Blastococcus saxobsidens DD2: one gene and its partner. The protein of the gene in region 1 interacts with the protein of each later gene in a pairwise test. Links are inferred from orthologs where the notes say so. Each region holds a gene or a part of one and is shown in the gene's direction. Other genes may lie near its edges.

Region 1 (6,804 bases):
CCACCCCGAGCATCGTCGCGCCCGCCGGCATCACCGACGTCGAGTTCATCGACGAGGCCGAGGCGGTCAACCGTTGGGTCCCGGTGCTGCAGGAGGAGGGCATCGAGGCCATCGGCGTGCTCGTGCACGAGGGCGGCGAGAGCACCGGTGAGGACGCCGAGCTCGCCAACGGCTGCGACTTCCTCAGCGGACCGGTCGTCGACATCAACAACGCGGTCGTCCCCGCCGTCGACCTGATCGTCAGCGCACACAGCCACCAGGCCTACGACTGCCTGCTCACCGACCCGGCCGGCGCGCCGCGGCTGGTCACCCAGGCCGGCTACTACGGCCGGCTGGTCACCGACATCCGGCTCACCCTGGACGGCAGGACCGGCGACGTGGACCGGTACTGCGCCGACTACCGGGCGGTCAACGTGCCGGTGACCCGCGATGCCCCGGACGAGGAGGTCGCCTCGATCGTCGCGTACTGGGAGGAGCGCGGCCTCGAGGAGGGCAGCGTGCCGGTCGGGTCGACCACCGCGGCGATGACCCGTCCCGACCGGAGCACGGAGTCCAGCCTGGGCAACCTGGTCGCCGAGATGCAGTTGCAGGCTGTGCAGGAGGAGCAGTACGGCTCCCCCGTGATCGCGTTCATGAACCCCGGTGGCCTGAGGGCCGACCTGCCGGCCGGCGAGCTCACCTTCGCCGACCTGTTCGCGGTGCAGCCGTTCGGCAACACCGTCAACACCATCACGCTGACCGGTGCCGACATCCGCGCGGTGCTGGAGCAGCAGTTCCAGCTCGACCAGCCGCGCGGCACCGTCCTCGCCCTCGGCACCTCAGAGGGGTTCGCCTACTCCTACGATCTCGCGCAGCCCTACGGCCAGCGGGTCGACCCGGCCACGATCACGCTGGACGGCGTGCTCATCGACCCGGCCGGGAACTACCGGGTGGCCGCGAACTCGTTCCTGATCGCCGGGGGTGACCAGTTCTCCGCCTTCACCAACGGGACCGCCCCGGCGACCGGTCCGCTCGACGTGGACAGCGCGGTCTTCTACTTCGAGCAGAACAGCCCGGTGGCACCGCCGGCGGCCGACCACGGCACGGCCACCACCTTCACGACGCCCCCGGCACCGGCCGAGGGCCTGGGCGGCAGCGGTGAGGAGCCGGCCGAGCCGACAACCGTCGACGGGACTCCCGCGGTCGAGGGTCCGCAGACCCCGGGCCCGGCCTGCGACGCCACCGCGGCGATCAGCGACGACGAGGTGCGCCCCGGCGACGAGGTGACCGTCACGGGCACGAAGTTCTCCCGCGGTGAGAAGGTCTCCGCGACGCTGGGTGACCGCACCGTCGGCTCGGCCCGCGCCGACCGCAACGGAACGGTGGAAATCCGGTTCCGGGTGCCGCGGGACGTGCAGCCCGGGAAGTACGAGGTGGTCCTCACCGGGAAGAGCGGCGAGACGGCGTCGGTCGCTCTCGCCGTCGCCTCCGGCGGGTCGGGTGGCCCCGCTCCGACCCCGACTCCCACGCCCGACACGGTCAAGCAGTTCATCCAGGACCTCGTCGCCAAACTGCTGATCTGGCTGAGCAACCGCTGACCCGGGCGTGACGCGGCCGCGACGGTGGCGGCTACCGTCGCCGTCGTGGCCACTCCGACCGACAGCACCGACCCGAGGCCGGTCCCCATCCTCTGGGGGCCGGCCTCCGGCGTCGGGTCCCTCCCGGGCACCGACCCGGCCGAGGCGCTGCGCACGGTGGTGGGGGAGCTCCCGGACTTCGCCCACCTGCCCGAGCTGCCCGGCCGGGGTGCCGGCGCCGACATGCTCGGCCGCACCGCCGCGCTCCTGGTCGACCTCGCGGTGGACCTGACTTCCGCCGGCTGGCGGCTGGTGCCCCGTTCGGGGGTGGACCACCAGCGGGCGCAGGAGTTCCTGGACCGCGACCTCGATGCGCTGCACGACGTCGCCGCGAGCTGGACCGGCCCCTTCAAGGTCCAGGCCGCGGGCCCCTGGACGCTGGCCGCCGGGCTCGAGCGGACCCGGGGTGACCGGGCCGTCGTCGACGCGGGTGCCCGCCGCGACCTCGGGCAGTCGCTCGCCGAGGGGCTGGCCGCACACGTGCGCGAGGTGCAGGCGCGGGTCCCGGGGGCGCAGGTCGTCGTCCAGCTCGACGAGCCGTCGGTCCCGGCCGTCCTCCAGGGCGGGCTCCCCACGGTCAGCGGCTTCGGCAAGCTCTCGGCCGTCGAGCCGGAGGTGATCGAGCGGGAGCTCGCCGCCGTCATCCGGGCGCTGCCGGCCTCGGTGGTGGTGCACTGCTGCGCCCCGCGCATGCCCCTGGATCTGTTCCGCGCGGCAGGCGCCACCGGTCTCTCCTTCGACCTGGGCCTCGTCCAGGACCTGGACGCCGTCGGCACCGCCGTCGAGGCGGGGGTGCACCTGCTGCTGGGCGTCGTGCCCGGCACCGACGCCCCGCTCGGTGCGCCGAAGGCCACTGCCTCACGGGTGCAGGCGTGGTGGAGCGAGCTCGGCTTCCCGCTCCAGCAGCTGCCGGATGCGGTGACGCTCACCCCCGCGTGCGGGCTGGCCGGCGCGACGCCGGCCTACGCCCGCGCGGCCATGGGGCAGGTACGAGAAGCCGGAAAGTATCTGCGCCCGGAGTGATCGCCCCGACCGGGTGACCGCCGGTCGGCCGTCGTACCCGCCGGATACCGTTCCCGCGTGACCAGCGAGGCCGGACTCGAGGACCCCAGCGTCGACCACCCTCCCGTCGGCGCGCCGACCGACCGGGAAGACCTCACCGAGGTGCCTGACGACGTCCGCACCCGGCACCGCGACCTGTCGGAGGCACTCGACCGGTACGCCTTCGCCTACTACGTCCGCGACGAGCCGCTGGTCAGCGACGGCCAGTACGACGAGCTGATGGGCGAGCTCGAGGCGCTGGAGGCGGCGCACCCGGCGCTGGTCAGCCCCGATTCCCCCAGCCAGAAGGTCAACGGCGGCTTCACCGCCACCTTCGCGCCGGTTCAGCACCTCGAGCGGATGCAGAGCCTGGACAACGCGTTCAGCAGCGACGAGCTGTCGGCGTGGGCAGCGCGCGTCGACCGCGAGGGTGCGGCCGGCGCGGGCTACCTGTGCGAGCTGAAGGTCGACGGTGTCGCGGTCGACCTGGTCTACGAGAAGGGGCGTCTGGTCCGGGCCGCCACGCGCGGCGACGGCGTCACGGGCGAGGACGTCACCGCCAACGTCCGCACGATGGCCGACGTCCCGCAGCAGCTGACCGGGGACGACGTCCCGCCGCTGCTCGAGGTGCGCGGCGAGATCTACTTCCCGGTCGAGGCGTTCGCCGAGGTCAATGCCGGGCAGGTGGCCGACGGCAAGCCGCCCTTCGCCAACCCGCGCAATGCCGCCGCGGGTTCACTCCGGCAGAAGGACCCGAAGGTCACCGCGTCACGCCCACTGCGCCTGGTGATGCACGGCCTGGGGGCCCGGACGGGCTTCGAGCCCGACCGGCAGTCGGCGGCCTACGACGGGCTGCGGGCGCTGGGGCTGCCGATCAGCGACCGGTACGAGGTCGTCGACGACCTCGAGGGCGTGTGGGCCTTCATCGAGCGCTACCGCGAGCAGCGGCATTCGGTGGCGCACGAGATCGACGGCGTCGTCGTGAAGGTCGACCAGGTGGCCCTGCAGCGGCGGCTGGGCTCGACGTCCCGCGCCCCGCGCTGGGCGATCGCGTTCAAGTACCCGCCGGAGGAGGCCACCACGAAGCTCCTCGACATCCGGGTCAACGTCGGCCGCACCGGACGGGTGACGCCTTTCGCCCACATGGAGCCGGTCAAGGTCGCCGGCTCGACCGTGCAGCTGGCCACGCTGCACAACGCCAGCGAGGTGAAGCGCAAGGGGGTGCTGATCGGCGACACCGTCGTCATCCGCAAGGCCGGCGACGTCATCCCCGAGGTGCTCGGCCCGGTCGTGGCGGCGCGCGACGGGTCCGAGCGCGAGTTCGTCATGCCCACCCACTGCCCCGAGTGCGGCACCGGGCTGCGCCCGGAGAAGGAGGGCGACGCCGACATCCGCTGCCCGAACGCGCGGTCCTGCCCCGCACAGCTGCGGGAGCGGGTCTTCCACGTGGCCGGCCGCGGCGCCTTCGACATCGAGAACCTCGGGTACGAGGCGGCGATCGCCCTGCTGCAGAGCTCCCTCCTGCAGGGCGAGGGCGACCTCTTCTTCCTCGACCGGGAGCAGCTGCAGCGCTCGGCGTTCTTCACCAGGAAGAACGGCACGCTGTCGGCCAACGGCGCGAAGCTGCTCACCAACCTGCAGACCCGCAAGGACGTCCCGCTGTGGCGGGTGCTGGTCGCCCTGTCGATCCGGCACGTCGGCCCGACGGCGGCCCAGGCGCTGGCCCGCGACTTCCGCTCGCTGGACCGCATCGCCGAGGCCAGCGAGGAGGAGCTCGCGGCCGCGGACGGCGTGGGGCCGACGATCGCCACGTCGATCCGGGACTGGTTCGCCGTCGACTGGCACCGCGACGTCGTCGAGAAGTGGCGGCAGGCCGGCGTCCGCATGGCCGACGAGGGGGACGACGCCGGACCCGGTCCGCTCACCGGCGTGACCGTCGTCGTCACCGGGTCGCTCCGCGACTACAGCCGTGACCAGGCCGTCGCGGCGATCCAGGAACGCGGTGGCAAGGTCACCGGCTCGGTCTCGAAGAATACCGGCTTCGTCGTCGTGGGTGCCGACCCGGGCAGCAAGTACGACAAGGCCGTGCAGGTGAAGGCGCCGATCCTGGACGACGACGGCTTCCGCGTGCTGCTCGAGGAGGGGCCCGATGCGGCACGCGAGGTCGCCACGACCGGCGACGGGAATGAGCCCGGCGGCGGAGATGTACCGACCACGTGACTGTGACGCAGGTCATCGGGGTAGGGGGCCTCGACCAACCACCGAAACAGAAAGAGGTCGCCATGTCGGAGCAGCCCAGCACGCCGAAGGTCCCGCAGCCGGTCACCGATGACAGCATCCGGGTGCGCCAGCTGTCGCACTACCAGTTCAGCTGGACCGCCCAGGAGCCCGGCGAGTCCGGGGTGTGGACGCTGCAGCTGGTCCTCGACCAAGGTGCCTGGGAAGAGGTGGTCACCCTCGACGAGGATGACGCCGATGTGCTGCAGGACCTCCTCCGGCACAGCGATGACGTCCACTACGACGTAGGTCGCCGGGTCCTCATGTTCGGGACCACGCCGGTCGGGAAGTAGGCCCGCTGCCCTAGCGTCGGGTCGGAACCGATCCGGGAGGCGGGCCGGCAGAACCGGTACGAGTGAGCCACGCGTCTCAGGACCATCGTCGTCACCGGGTCGCTCCGATGACTACAGCCGTGACCAGGCCGTCGCAGCGATCCAGGGACGCGGCGGCAAGGTCACCGGTGGCGACGGTCGCAGACGGCAGCGACTCGTGAGGTCTGGAACACCCACTCGGACTCAGAATGGGGGCGGTTCGGTCTGAGCGACCAGGCCGGTGGGGGTGGTGACGGTGAGGGTGCCGGTCGGGTCGAGGTCGTAGGTCCAGCCGGGTGCCTGGTGTTTGCCGCGGTGGTGGCCGGTGCAGAAGCCGGTGAGGTCCTCCGCACTGGTCGGCCCGTCGGGGTAGGGCGTGTTGTGGTCCAGTTCCCCGCCCCGCGGGACGCGGCGGCGGCAGCCGGCGAAGCGGCAGCGGCGGTCGCGGGCGCGCAGGTACCGGTCCAGTGCCGCCCCGGGTCGGTAGCCGTCGGTGGGTGGTGGCGGGCCGAGGCCGGGCCGGCCGGTGAGGTCGTGCTCGCAGGTCTCGGGCCGGCGGGTGCAGGCCGGTCGGCCGCAGTGCGCCCTGCGGCGTAGTTCGCGGGCGTCGGTGAGTGCCAGCAGGGCGCCGGTGAGCTCGTCGACGACCGCGATGCGTGGCCGGTCGACCAGCGTGCCGCCACCGGATCGGTCGAGCAGTTCGGCCAGCGCGGCGCGTTGGGGGGCGGTCGCCGCGACCAACGCTGCCAGGTCCGATCCGGCCGCGTCGATCCGGCCGGCCGGGCTGCGCCGCCAGCTCTCCTCGTCCTCGTGGTCGGCCATCCGCGCCCGGTCGACCGCCCCGGAGGCGCGGTTCATTGCCCGGTCCAGCGCCAGCAGGGCGAGGCTCGCCTCGTCCACGGCCGCATGCGCGGCCGGCCACAGCCCGGCCGGCGCCGGGGCAGGGGCAGGGGCCGGGGCCGGGGTCGGGGCCGGGGCCCCGCAGGGCGCGGACTCCGTGGCCGCCCACCGTTCGTCCTCCCGGGTGGGGACGGCTGCGTGCGCTGCGCCCGGCTCGCCGTCGTCGGCCCGGAGCTGGGCGGCCCCTTCGGACTCCTCGTCCCAGAGCCGCTGCCGTACCTCCGGTGGCGGATCGTCCTCACCGCCCCATCCGCCGGCCAGGGCGCGGGCCTCCAGCTCCGCCCACCACCGCTCGTCGGCGTCGCGCAGCCAGTCCGGCCAGGTCTCCGGCGGCGACGTCTCGACCTCCCACTGCGCGAGCAGGTGGCCGGGGACCAGGCCCTCGCCGGTCGACCCGGCATCCGCCGGGTCTGCTGCCGGGACCGCCAGCAGACCGAGGCCGCGCGCCAGTGCCCGGACCATCTCGGCCGGCACCGGCTCACCGCCGATCTCGCCGGGTTCCTCGCCACCGGCCAGGGTCCGCACCCCGGCCACGACGGTGAGCTGTGCCTGTACCGGCGGCAGCTGGCTCTCACCCGGGCGCAGCACCAGGTCGAGCAGCACGTCGGCCATCTTCTGCCCCCGGGTGCGGCGGTCCTCGGGGTCGTCGAGGGCGTCGG
Region 2 (7,322 bases), 1.7 Mb from region 1 along the record:
CCACGGTACTCGCGCAGACACCACCGCCCCCGTCGCGACGGCGACGGGGGCGGTGGTGGTGCTGCTGTGCGAGGTCAGACCTGCTTGTCGTCCGGTCCCGCGGTGGGGCCGGCGTCCGAGCCACCGCCGCTGGTGAACGGCTCGGGCGGGCCGGTGTGGCCGGTGGTGCTGCCTTCGTCGTCGCCCTCCGCGAGCTGGGCATCGCGGACGCCCATGTCGGACTCGGCCGGCGCGGAGTCGCTCGGCGTCCCCGTCGCCGTCGAGACGGTCTTGCCGGAGGTGCTGTCGGAACTGGGCACGGGGTCCTCTCGGTAGCTGGGCACCGGGCCGTCCCCGGCCGGTGCGGGCGTCCACGCGTCGGCCTTCTTGCGCCGCAGCAGGACGAACACGGCGGTACCCACGGCGAGGAGCGCGAACACCCACGGCCAGCGCGTCGGCTCGGGCTCCTGCCGGCGCTTCACCGTGTTGGCGGTCGCGAGCGCCGCCTTCTCGAACTCGCGGTGCTTCTTGCCGGCCCTCTTGCGCGCCTTCTTCGCCGCCTTGCGCGCCTTGCGGGAGGACTCCGCCGCCGCAGCGGCGAGTTCCGCCCGGCGGGCGTCGAGCTCGCTGCGCGCGCTGTCCACCCCGGCGAGCAGGGTCCCGCGGGCGCTCTCCAGCGCCGGCGACACGGCCTCGCGGGCCGCGGCCACGCGGGGCGTGGCGTAGGACAGCGCCGCGACCTGGGCTGCGGTGAGGCGAGGGGCGAGGTCGTCCCGGTACGCCTTCTGCGCTGCCCCGCGGGCCGACTCCACCCGAGGGGCGAGGTCCGCCGCGGCGCGCGCGGCGGCCAGCTGCGCCGCGGTGACCCGGGGCGCAGCGGCTTCACGGGCGGCGTCCACGCGGTCGGCCAGGCTCTCGCGAGCGGTGGCCACGGCCGGCGCGGCCACCGCCGCGGCGGCGGCCACCTTGGGGGCGACGGCCCGCTGGGCCGCCTCCACGTGCGGACTCAGTTGTTCGGCGGCGGCGCGACCGGCCTCGGTCACCGCCGTCCCCAGGTGGGCGAGGCCCTCCTGCACTTCGGCGCTGATGATCTCGCCGCGCGTCTTCTTGTGGAACACGTGCTGCACCTCCGAGTTGATCGTCTGGCGGTCATCCTGCCCGGTCTGGCGCCCGCGCACACCCTGAACCGGCAGGGGGATGCGTACGCAGGCGTCGTCCTGGTTACCGTCCGGCGGTGCAGCTGCGCATCTTCACCGAACCCCAGATGGGCGCCACCTACGACGACCTGCTCGCCGTCGCGCGCCGCGCGGAGGAGACCGGCTTCGACGCCTTCTTCCGTTCCGACCACTACCTGACGATGGGTGGCGACGGGCTGCCCGGGCCCACCGACGCGTGGATCACGCTCGCCGGCCTGGCCCGCGAGACCAGCCGGATCCGGCTCGGCACGCTCATGACCGCCGGCACCTTCCGGCTGCCCGGCCCGCTGGCGATCTCCGTCGCCCAGGTGCACCAGATGAGCGGCGGCCGGGTCGAGCTCGGCATCGGCTCCGGCTGGTTCGAGCGGGAGCACAGCGCCTACGGCATCCCGTTTCCTTCGCTGGGTGAGCGGTTCGACCGCTACGAGGAGCAGCTCGCCGTCATCACCGGCCTGTGGAACACCCCGGTGGGGGAGACGTTCGACCTCGACGGCCGCCACTACCAGCTCTCCGGCTCACCGGCGCTGCCGAAGCCGGTTCAGGACGGCGGCATCCCGGTGCTGATCGGTGGCCGCGGGAAGCAGCGCACCCCGCGACTGGCCGCCCGGTACGCGGCGGAGTTCAACGTGCCGTTCATGTCCGCCGAGGACAACGCCCAGCTCTTCGCCGTGGTCCGGGAGGCCTGCGAGGAGACGGGCCGGGACCCGTCGTCCCTCGTGTACAGCTCGGCGCTCGTGCTCTGCGTCGGCAAGAACGAGGCCGAGCTCGCCCGCCGGGCCGCCGCGATCGGCCGCGACGTCGACGAGCTCCGGAAGCACGGCGTAGCCGGTACCCCGGCCGAGGCCGTGGACGTCCTGGGCCGGTACGCCGAGGCCGGCGCGCAGCGGGTCTACCTGCAGGTGCTCGACCTCACCGACCTCGACCACCTCGACCTGGTGGCAGGCGACGTGGCGCCGCAGCTGCGCTGACGGCTCCGGCTCAGTACCGGGCCGAACGTCCCGGGTCGAGCAGCGGGTGCCGCGGCCGCTCGAGCCAGAGCAGGAAGTTCCCGACCGACATCGGCCGGGCGATCGCGTAGCCCTGGGCGATGTCACAGCCCACCCGGCCCAGGGTGGCACCCACCTCCTGCAGATCGGATCCCGGAGCCCACGACTGCACGGCGGGCAGCGGGAACCGCTCGATCGAGGGAGGCGGCGCCGGAACGTACCCACGTCCCCGCTGCGGGGCCCGGAGTAGGCTCTCCCCGTGACCGGGCGGCTCCTGCTTCACCGGCCGTGCTGACCTGAGACGGTCAGACAGCACGGCGACCCCTCCTGCGTGAGGGGTTTCTTCATGTCCGCCGTCGGTACGGCACCACTGCACGGGACCCGGGAGCACCAGCGATGAGCCAGACCGCCGACCAGCCGAACGTCGAGCAGGCGCCGGGTGGCGTCCCGCCGCACCGGTACACGCCGGCGCTCGCCCAGCGCATGGAGCTGGACTGGCAGGACCGGTGGGCCGCCGAGGGCACCTTCCACACGCCCAACCCCGTCGGCCGGCTCAGCGAGGGCTTCGAGAAGATCGCCGACCGCCCCAAGTACTTCGTGATGGACATGTTCCCGTACCCGTCGGGCGCGGGCCTGCACGTCGGGCACCCGCTGGGCTACCTCGGCACCGACGTCACGAGCCGGTTCCGCCGGATGGACGGCGACAACGTGCTGCACCCCATGGGCTACGACGCATTCGGCCTGCCCGCCGAGCAGTACGCCGTCCAGACCGGTCAGCACCCGCGGATCACCACCGAGGCCAACATCGCCGCGATCAGGGCGCAGCTGCGGCGGCTGGGCGTCGACCACGACGACCGCCGCAGCTTCGCCACCATCGACCCGGCGTACTACAAGTGGACCCAGTGGATCTTCCTGCAGATCTTCGGGTCCTGGTTCGACGAGACGGCCGACGGCGGCACGGGCAAGGCCCGCCGGATCGCCGAGCTGGTGGCCGAGCTGGACGCCGGCACCCGGGAGCCGGCGGCCGGCACGAACCCGTACGGCCGCCCGTGGGCGGAGCTGAGCGAGGCGGAGCGCGGCGCCGTCGTCGACGCACACCGGCTGGCCTACCTGCACGAGGCCCCGGTCAACTGGTGCCCCGGGCTGGGGACGGTGCTGTCCAACGAGGAGGTCACGCCCGACGGCCGGTCCGAGCGCGGCAACTTCCCGGTGTTCCGGCGCCCGCTCAAGCAGTGGATGATGCGGATCACCGCCTACGCCGACCGGCTGCTCGACGACCTGGACCGGCTCGACTGGTCGGACTCGCTGAAGTTGATGCAGCGCAACTGGATCGGCCGCTCGACCGGCGCGAGGATCCGGTTCGTCACCGGTGACGAGACGATCGAGGTCTTCACCACCCGGCCGGACACCCTGTTCGGAGCCACCTACATGGTGCTGGCGCCGGAGCACCCGCTGGTCGACGCGCTGACGGCGTCCGCCTGGCCCGAGGGCGCCGACCCGCGCTGGACCGGGGGAGCGGCCACCCCGGCCGACGCCGTCCGCGCCTACCAGCGGCAGGCTTCCCGCCGCTCGGAGCTGGACCGCCAGGACGCCGGCCGGGAGAAGACCGGCGTCTGGCTGGGCGTCACCGCCGTCAACCCCGTGAACGGTCGCGAGCTGCCCGTCTTCATCGCCGACTACGTGCTGACCGGCTACGGCACCGGCGCGATCATGGCCGTGCCCGGCGAGGACCAGCGGGACTGGGACTTCGCCCGGGCCTTCGGGCTCGACGTGGTGCCCACGGTCGAGCGGCCGGCCGGCTTCGACGACAGCAGCGGCGCCTACACCGGCCCCGGCCGCATGATCAACTCGTCGAACGACGAGATCTCGCTGGACGGTCTGGACAAGGCCACCGCGATCGCCACCGTCACCGACTGGCTGGTACGGCGGGGCGCGGGGGAGGCCACCACCACCTACAAGCTGCGGGACTGGCTGTTCAGCCGGCAGCGCTACTGGGGTGAGCCGTTCCCGATCGTCTACGACGCGAACGACCGGCCCGTCGCGGTGCCGGAGTCGATGCTCCCGGTGCTGCTGCCCGAGGTGGACGACTATTCGCCCAAGACGTTCTCCGACGACGACGCCGACTCCGCCCCGGAACCGCCGCTGTCCCGGGCCACCGAGTGGACGACCGTCGAGCTGGACCTGGGCGACGGCGTGCAGGAGTACCGCCGCGAGACCAACACGATGCCCAACTGGGCGGGCTCGTGCTGGTACTACCTGCGCTACCTCGACCCCGGCGACGACACGCAGATGGTCGACCCGGAGCTGGAGCGGTACTGGATGGGACCGCGCGGCGAGGGCGACGTCGGCGGTGTCGACCTCTACGTCGGCGGCGTCGAGCATGCGGTCCTGCACCTGCTGTACGCGCGGTTCTGGCACAAAGTGCTGCACGACCTGGGGTACGTGTCCAGCGAGGAGCCGTTCCGCCGGCTGGTCAACCAGGGCTACATCTCGGCCTACGCCTACACCGACGAGCGGGGCTTCTACGTGCCCGCCGCCGAGGTGGTCGAGAAGGACGGGGGCTTCTTCTTCGAGGGCGAGCCGGTCACCCGTGAGTACGGGAAGATCGGCAAGAGCCTGAAGAACATGGTCACGCCCGACGAGATGATCGGCGCCTACGGGGCGGACACGTTCCGGGTGTACGAGATGTCCACCGGGCCGCTGGAGCAATCGCGGCCGTGGGAGACCAAGGCCGTCGTCGGGTCGCAACGCCTGCTGCAGCGGATCTGGCGGGTGGTCGTCGACGAGGAGACCGGTGCGGTCCGCGCGTCCGACGCCGAGCCGGCGGAGGAGACGCTGCGGACGCTGCACAAGGCGATCGACGGCGTCCGTGACGGCTACTCGACGCTGCGGTTCAACATCGCGATCGCCCGGATCACCGAGCTGACCAACCACCTGACCCAGGTGTTCGGCGCGGACACCCCCGTGCCCCGGGCGGTGGCCGAGCCGCTGGTGCTGCTGGTGGCGCCGCTGGCCCCGCACCTTGCGGAGGAGCTGTGGTCGCGTCTCGGGCACCACGGGTCGACGGCCTGGACGCCCTTCCCCGAGGCCGACCAGCGCTGGCTGGTGGAGGACACCGTGCAGGTCGCCGTCCAGGTGAACGGCAAGGTGCGGTCGCAGGTGACGGTGCCGACCGACGCCGACGCCGCGGCGCTCGAGACCGCCGCCCGGGCGGACGAGAAGGTCGCCGGCTACCTGGACGGCGCGACGATCCGCCGCGTCGTCGCCGTCCCCGGCCGGCTGGTCAACTTCGTCCTCGGCTGACCGAGGACCCGTCCTCCCCGGCCATCGCACGACGTGGTGGAGCTGACGTGGGTGCGCTGCGGGAACGCGGCCACGTCAGGTGGCCGGCGCGCCGGAGAGGACTCCGCGCATGGCTTCCTCGACCGGGTCGAGCGCGTCGGCGACCGCAACATCCCGGCCGAGCTCGGCCGACAGCGAGGTGACGCCGGCGTCCGGGATCCCGCAGGGCACGATCGCGCCGAAGGCCCCCAGGTCGGGGTCGCAGTTCAGCGCGAAGCCGTGCATGGTGACGCCCCGGGCCACCCGGATACCGATCGCGGCGACCTTCCGTTCCGGCCGGAAGCCCGCGCCGGGGGAGTCGGCGGGCAGCCAGACGCCGCTGCGCCCCTCGACGCGGCCGGCGTCCACCCCGAAGCCGGCGCAGACCTCGATCAGCGCACCTTCGAGCCGCCGGACGTAGGCGACGACGTCCACCGGGTCGGGCAGCGCGACGATCGGGTAGCCGACCAGTTGCCCGGGCCCGTGCCAGGTGATCTTGCCGCCGCGGTCGACGTCGATGACCGGTGTGCCGTCGAACGGCCGCTCGTGCGGCTCGGTGCGCCGGCCGGCGGTGTAGACCGACGGGTGCTCGAGCAGCAGCAGGGTGTCGGGGATCTCGCCGGCCACCCGCTGGGCGTGCAGCTCCCGCTGCCGGTCCCAGGCCTCCTCGTAGGGGACGGTTCCGGCGCGCACCACCCGCAGTTCGCTCACGGGCTCAGCGTATGCTCGCGTCACGCCAGGCGGCGCGGCTCGATGCGGATCTCCACGGCGGTGCCGTCGGGGCCCTGCTTCACCCGGTGAGCAGGCGTGCCGGGGCGCCGTGCGGCGAAACCCGTGCTGGGGGCCAGGATCGTCGGTGTGCTCCGGGAATCAGCCGGCGCTCCGGTGGTCGGGTGGGCCGGGGCGGCGAAGCGCGCCCAGGGCGGCGCGTGCCGCCCGGGCGCCGCTGGCCATCGCGCCCTGGATGGACGGGGTGTCCCGGTGATCACCGCAGACGAACAGGCCGTTCCCGAGGTCGACCGGGCGGCGTAGCTGCAGCGGCGGCAGGGCGGCCGGCTGGGCGCCGCGCACCGTGACCGTGGTCAGGTGCTCGAGGTCCGACGGCGACACGCCGTGGGCCGCCGCCACCTCGCCGCGCACCTCGGCCTCCGGCGTCGGGTCGAGGGTGGAGCTGGCGACCAGGGCCCGCCCGTCAGGGCTGTACCGAGGCTGGGCATCGGACACGACCGCGCTGTTGACCAGCCGGCCGCCCGGCTGGCCCAGCACGATCAGCGGCGTCGGCCAGGGCGACTCGGGCAGCACGTGCAGGTGCGTGGTGACCTGCCGGGGTGCGGTGGCGTCGACGGCAGGGAGCAGCCCGGCCGCCGTGACGGGGTCGGTGGCGACGACGACGGCGTCGGCCCGCCACGTGCCGTCGTCGGTGACCACCGATCCGGGGTGCACCGAGCGCACGGCGGTGTGCAGGTGCACCCGGCCGGTGCCGAGGCGGGCGGCCAGCTGTTCACCGATGGCCTGCATGCCGTCGGCGGGGAGCCCGGTGGCGCCCCGGACGAAGCTGCGCCAGAGCAGGTCCACGTACCGGCTGGAGGAGGCCAGCTGGTCCTCGAGCAGGACCCCGGCGAGGAAGGGCCGGAGGAAGCGCTCCACCGCAGCCGCCCCGACCCCGGCCGAGCGCAGCGCCCGCTCGGCCGTCTCCTCCGGTGCCCGGAGCAGAAAGCCGACGGGGGAGTAGCCGGCCCGGAGGGAGAAGGCGACCAGGGCGGCCTTCTCCCGGAGTGATCCCAGCGGTGCCGCCGCCGTGCCCAGCGCCGCGGTGGGGCGCTGCCGGGGATCGATCACC

Evidence for each region. The genes of interacting proteins can lie anywhere in the genome.
Region 2: the proteins of ligA (region 1) and leuS interact in binary tests that used the Escherichia coli proteins (3 or more experiments, as listed by UniProt). The link is inferred for Blastococcus saxobsidens DD2 from one-to-one orthologs.

Annotation. Positions count from the first base shown.
Region 1 is NC_016943.1:3,720,030-3,726,833, reverse strand. What follows is about bases 2,303-5,286. They hold ligA (NAD-dependent DNA ligase LigA), read left to right. Parts: upstream 2,303-2,696; coding sequence 2,697-4,877; downstream 4,878-5,286. Other genes in these bases: BLASA_RS17620 (hypothetical protein), read left to right, coding at 4,940-5,227; BLASA_RS17630 (methionine synthase), read left to right, coding at 2,303-2,639. In the rest of the region: BLASA_RS17635 (bifunctional metallophosphatase/5'-nucleotidase), read left to right, coding at 1-1,577; more of BLASA_RS17630, read left to right, coding at 1,623-2,302; BLASA_RS17615 (DUF222 domain-containing protein), read right to left, coding at 5,450-6,804. UniProt on the Escherichia coli protein: DNA ligase that catalyzes the formation of phosphodiester linkages between 5'-phosphoryl and 3'-hydroxyl groups in double-stranded DNA using NAD as a coenzyme and as the energy source for the reaction.
Region 2 is NC_016943.1:1,981,383-1,988,704, forward strand. What follows is about bases 2,163-5,664. They hold leuS (leucine--tRNA ligase), read left to right. Parts: upstream 2,163-2,557; coding sequence 2,558-5,464; downstream 5,465-5,664. Other genes in these bases: BLASA_RS24985 (hypothetical protein), read right to left, coding at 2,163-2,297; lipB (lipoyl(octanoyl) transferase LipB), read right to left, coding at 5,540-5,664. Also shown: BLASA_RS09340 (hypothetical protein), read right to left, coding at 75-1,157; BLASA_RS09345 (LLM class F420-dependent oxidoreductase), read left to right, coding at 1,214-2,143; more of BLASA_RS24985, read right to left, coding at 2,154-2,162; more of lipB, read right to left, coding at 5,665-6,193; BLASA_RS09365 (protoporphyrinogen/coproporphyrinogen oxidase), read right to left, coding at 6,353-7,322.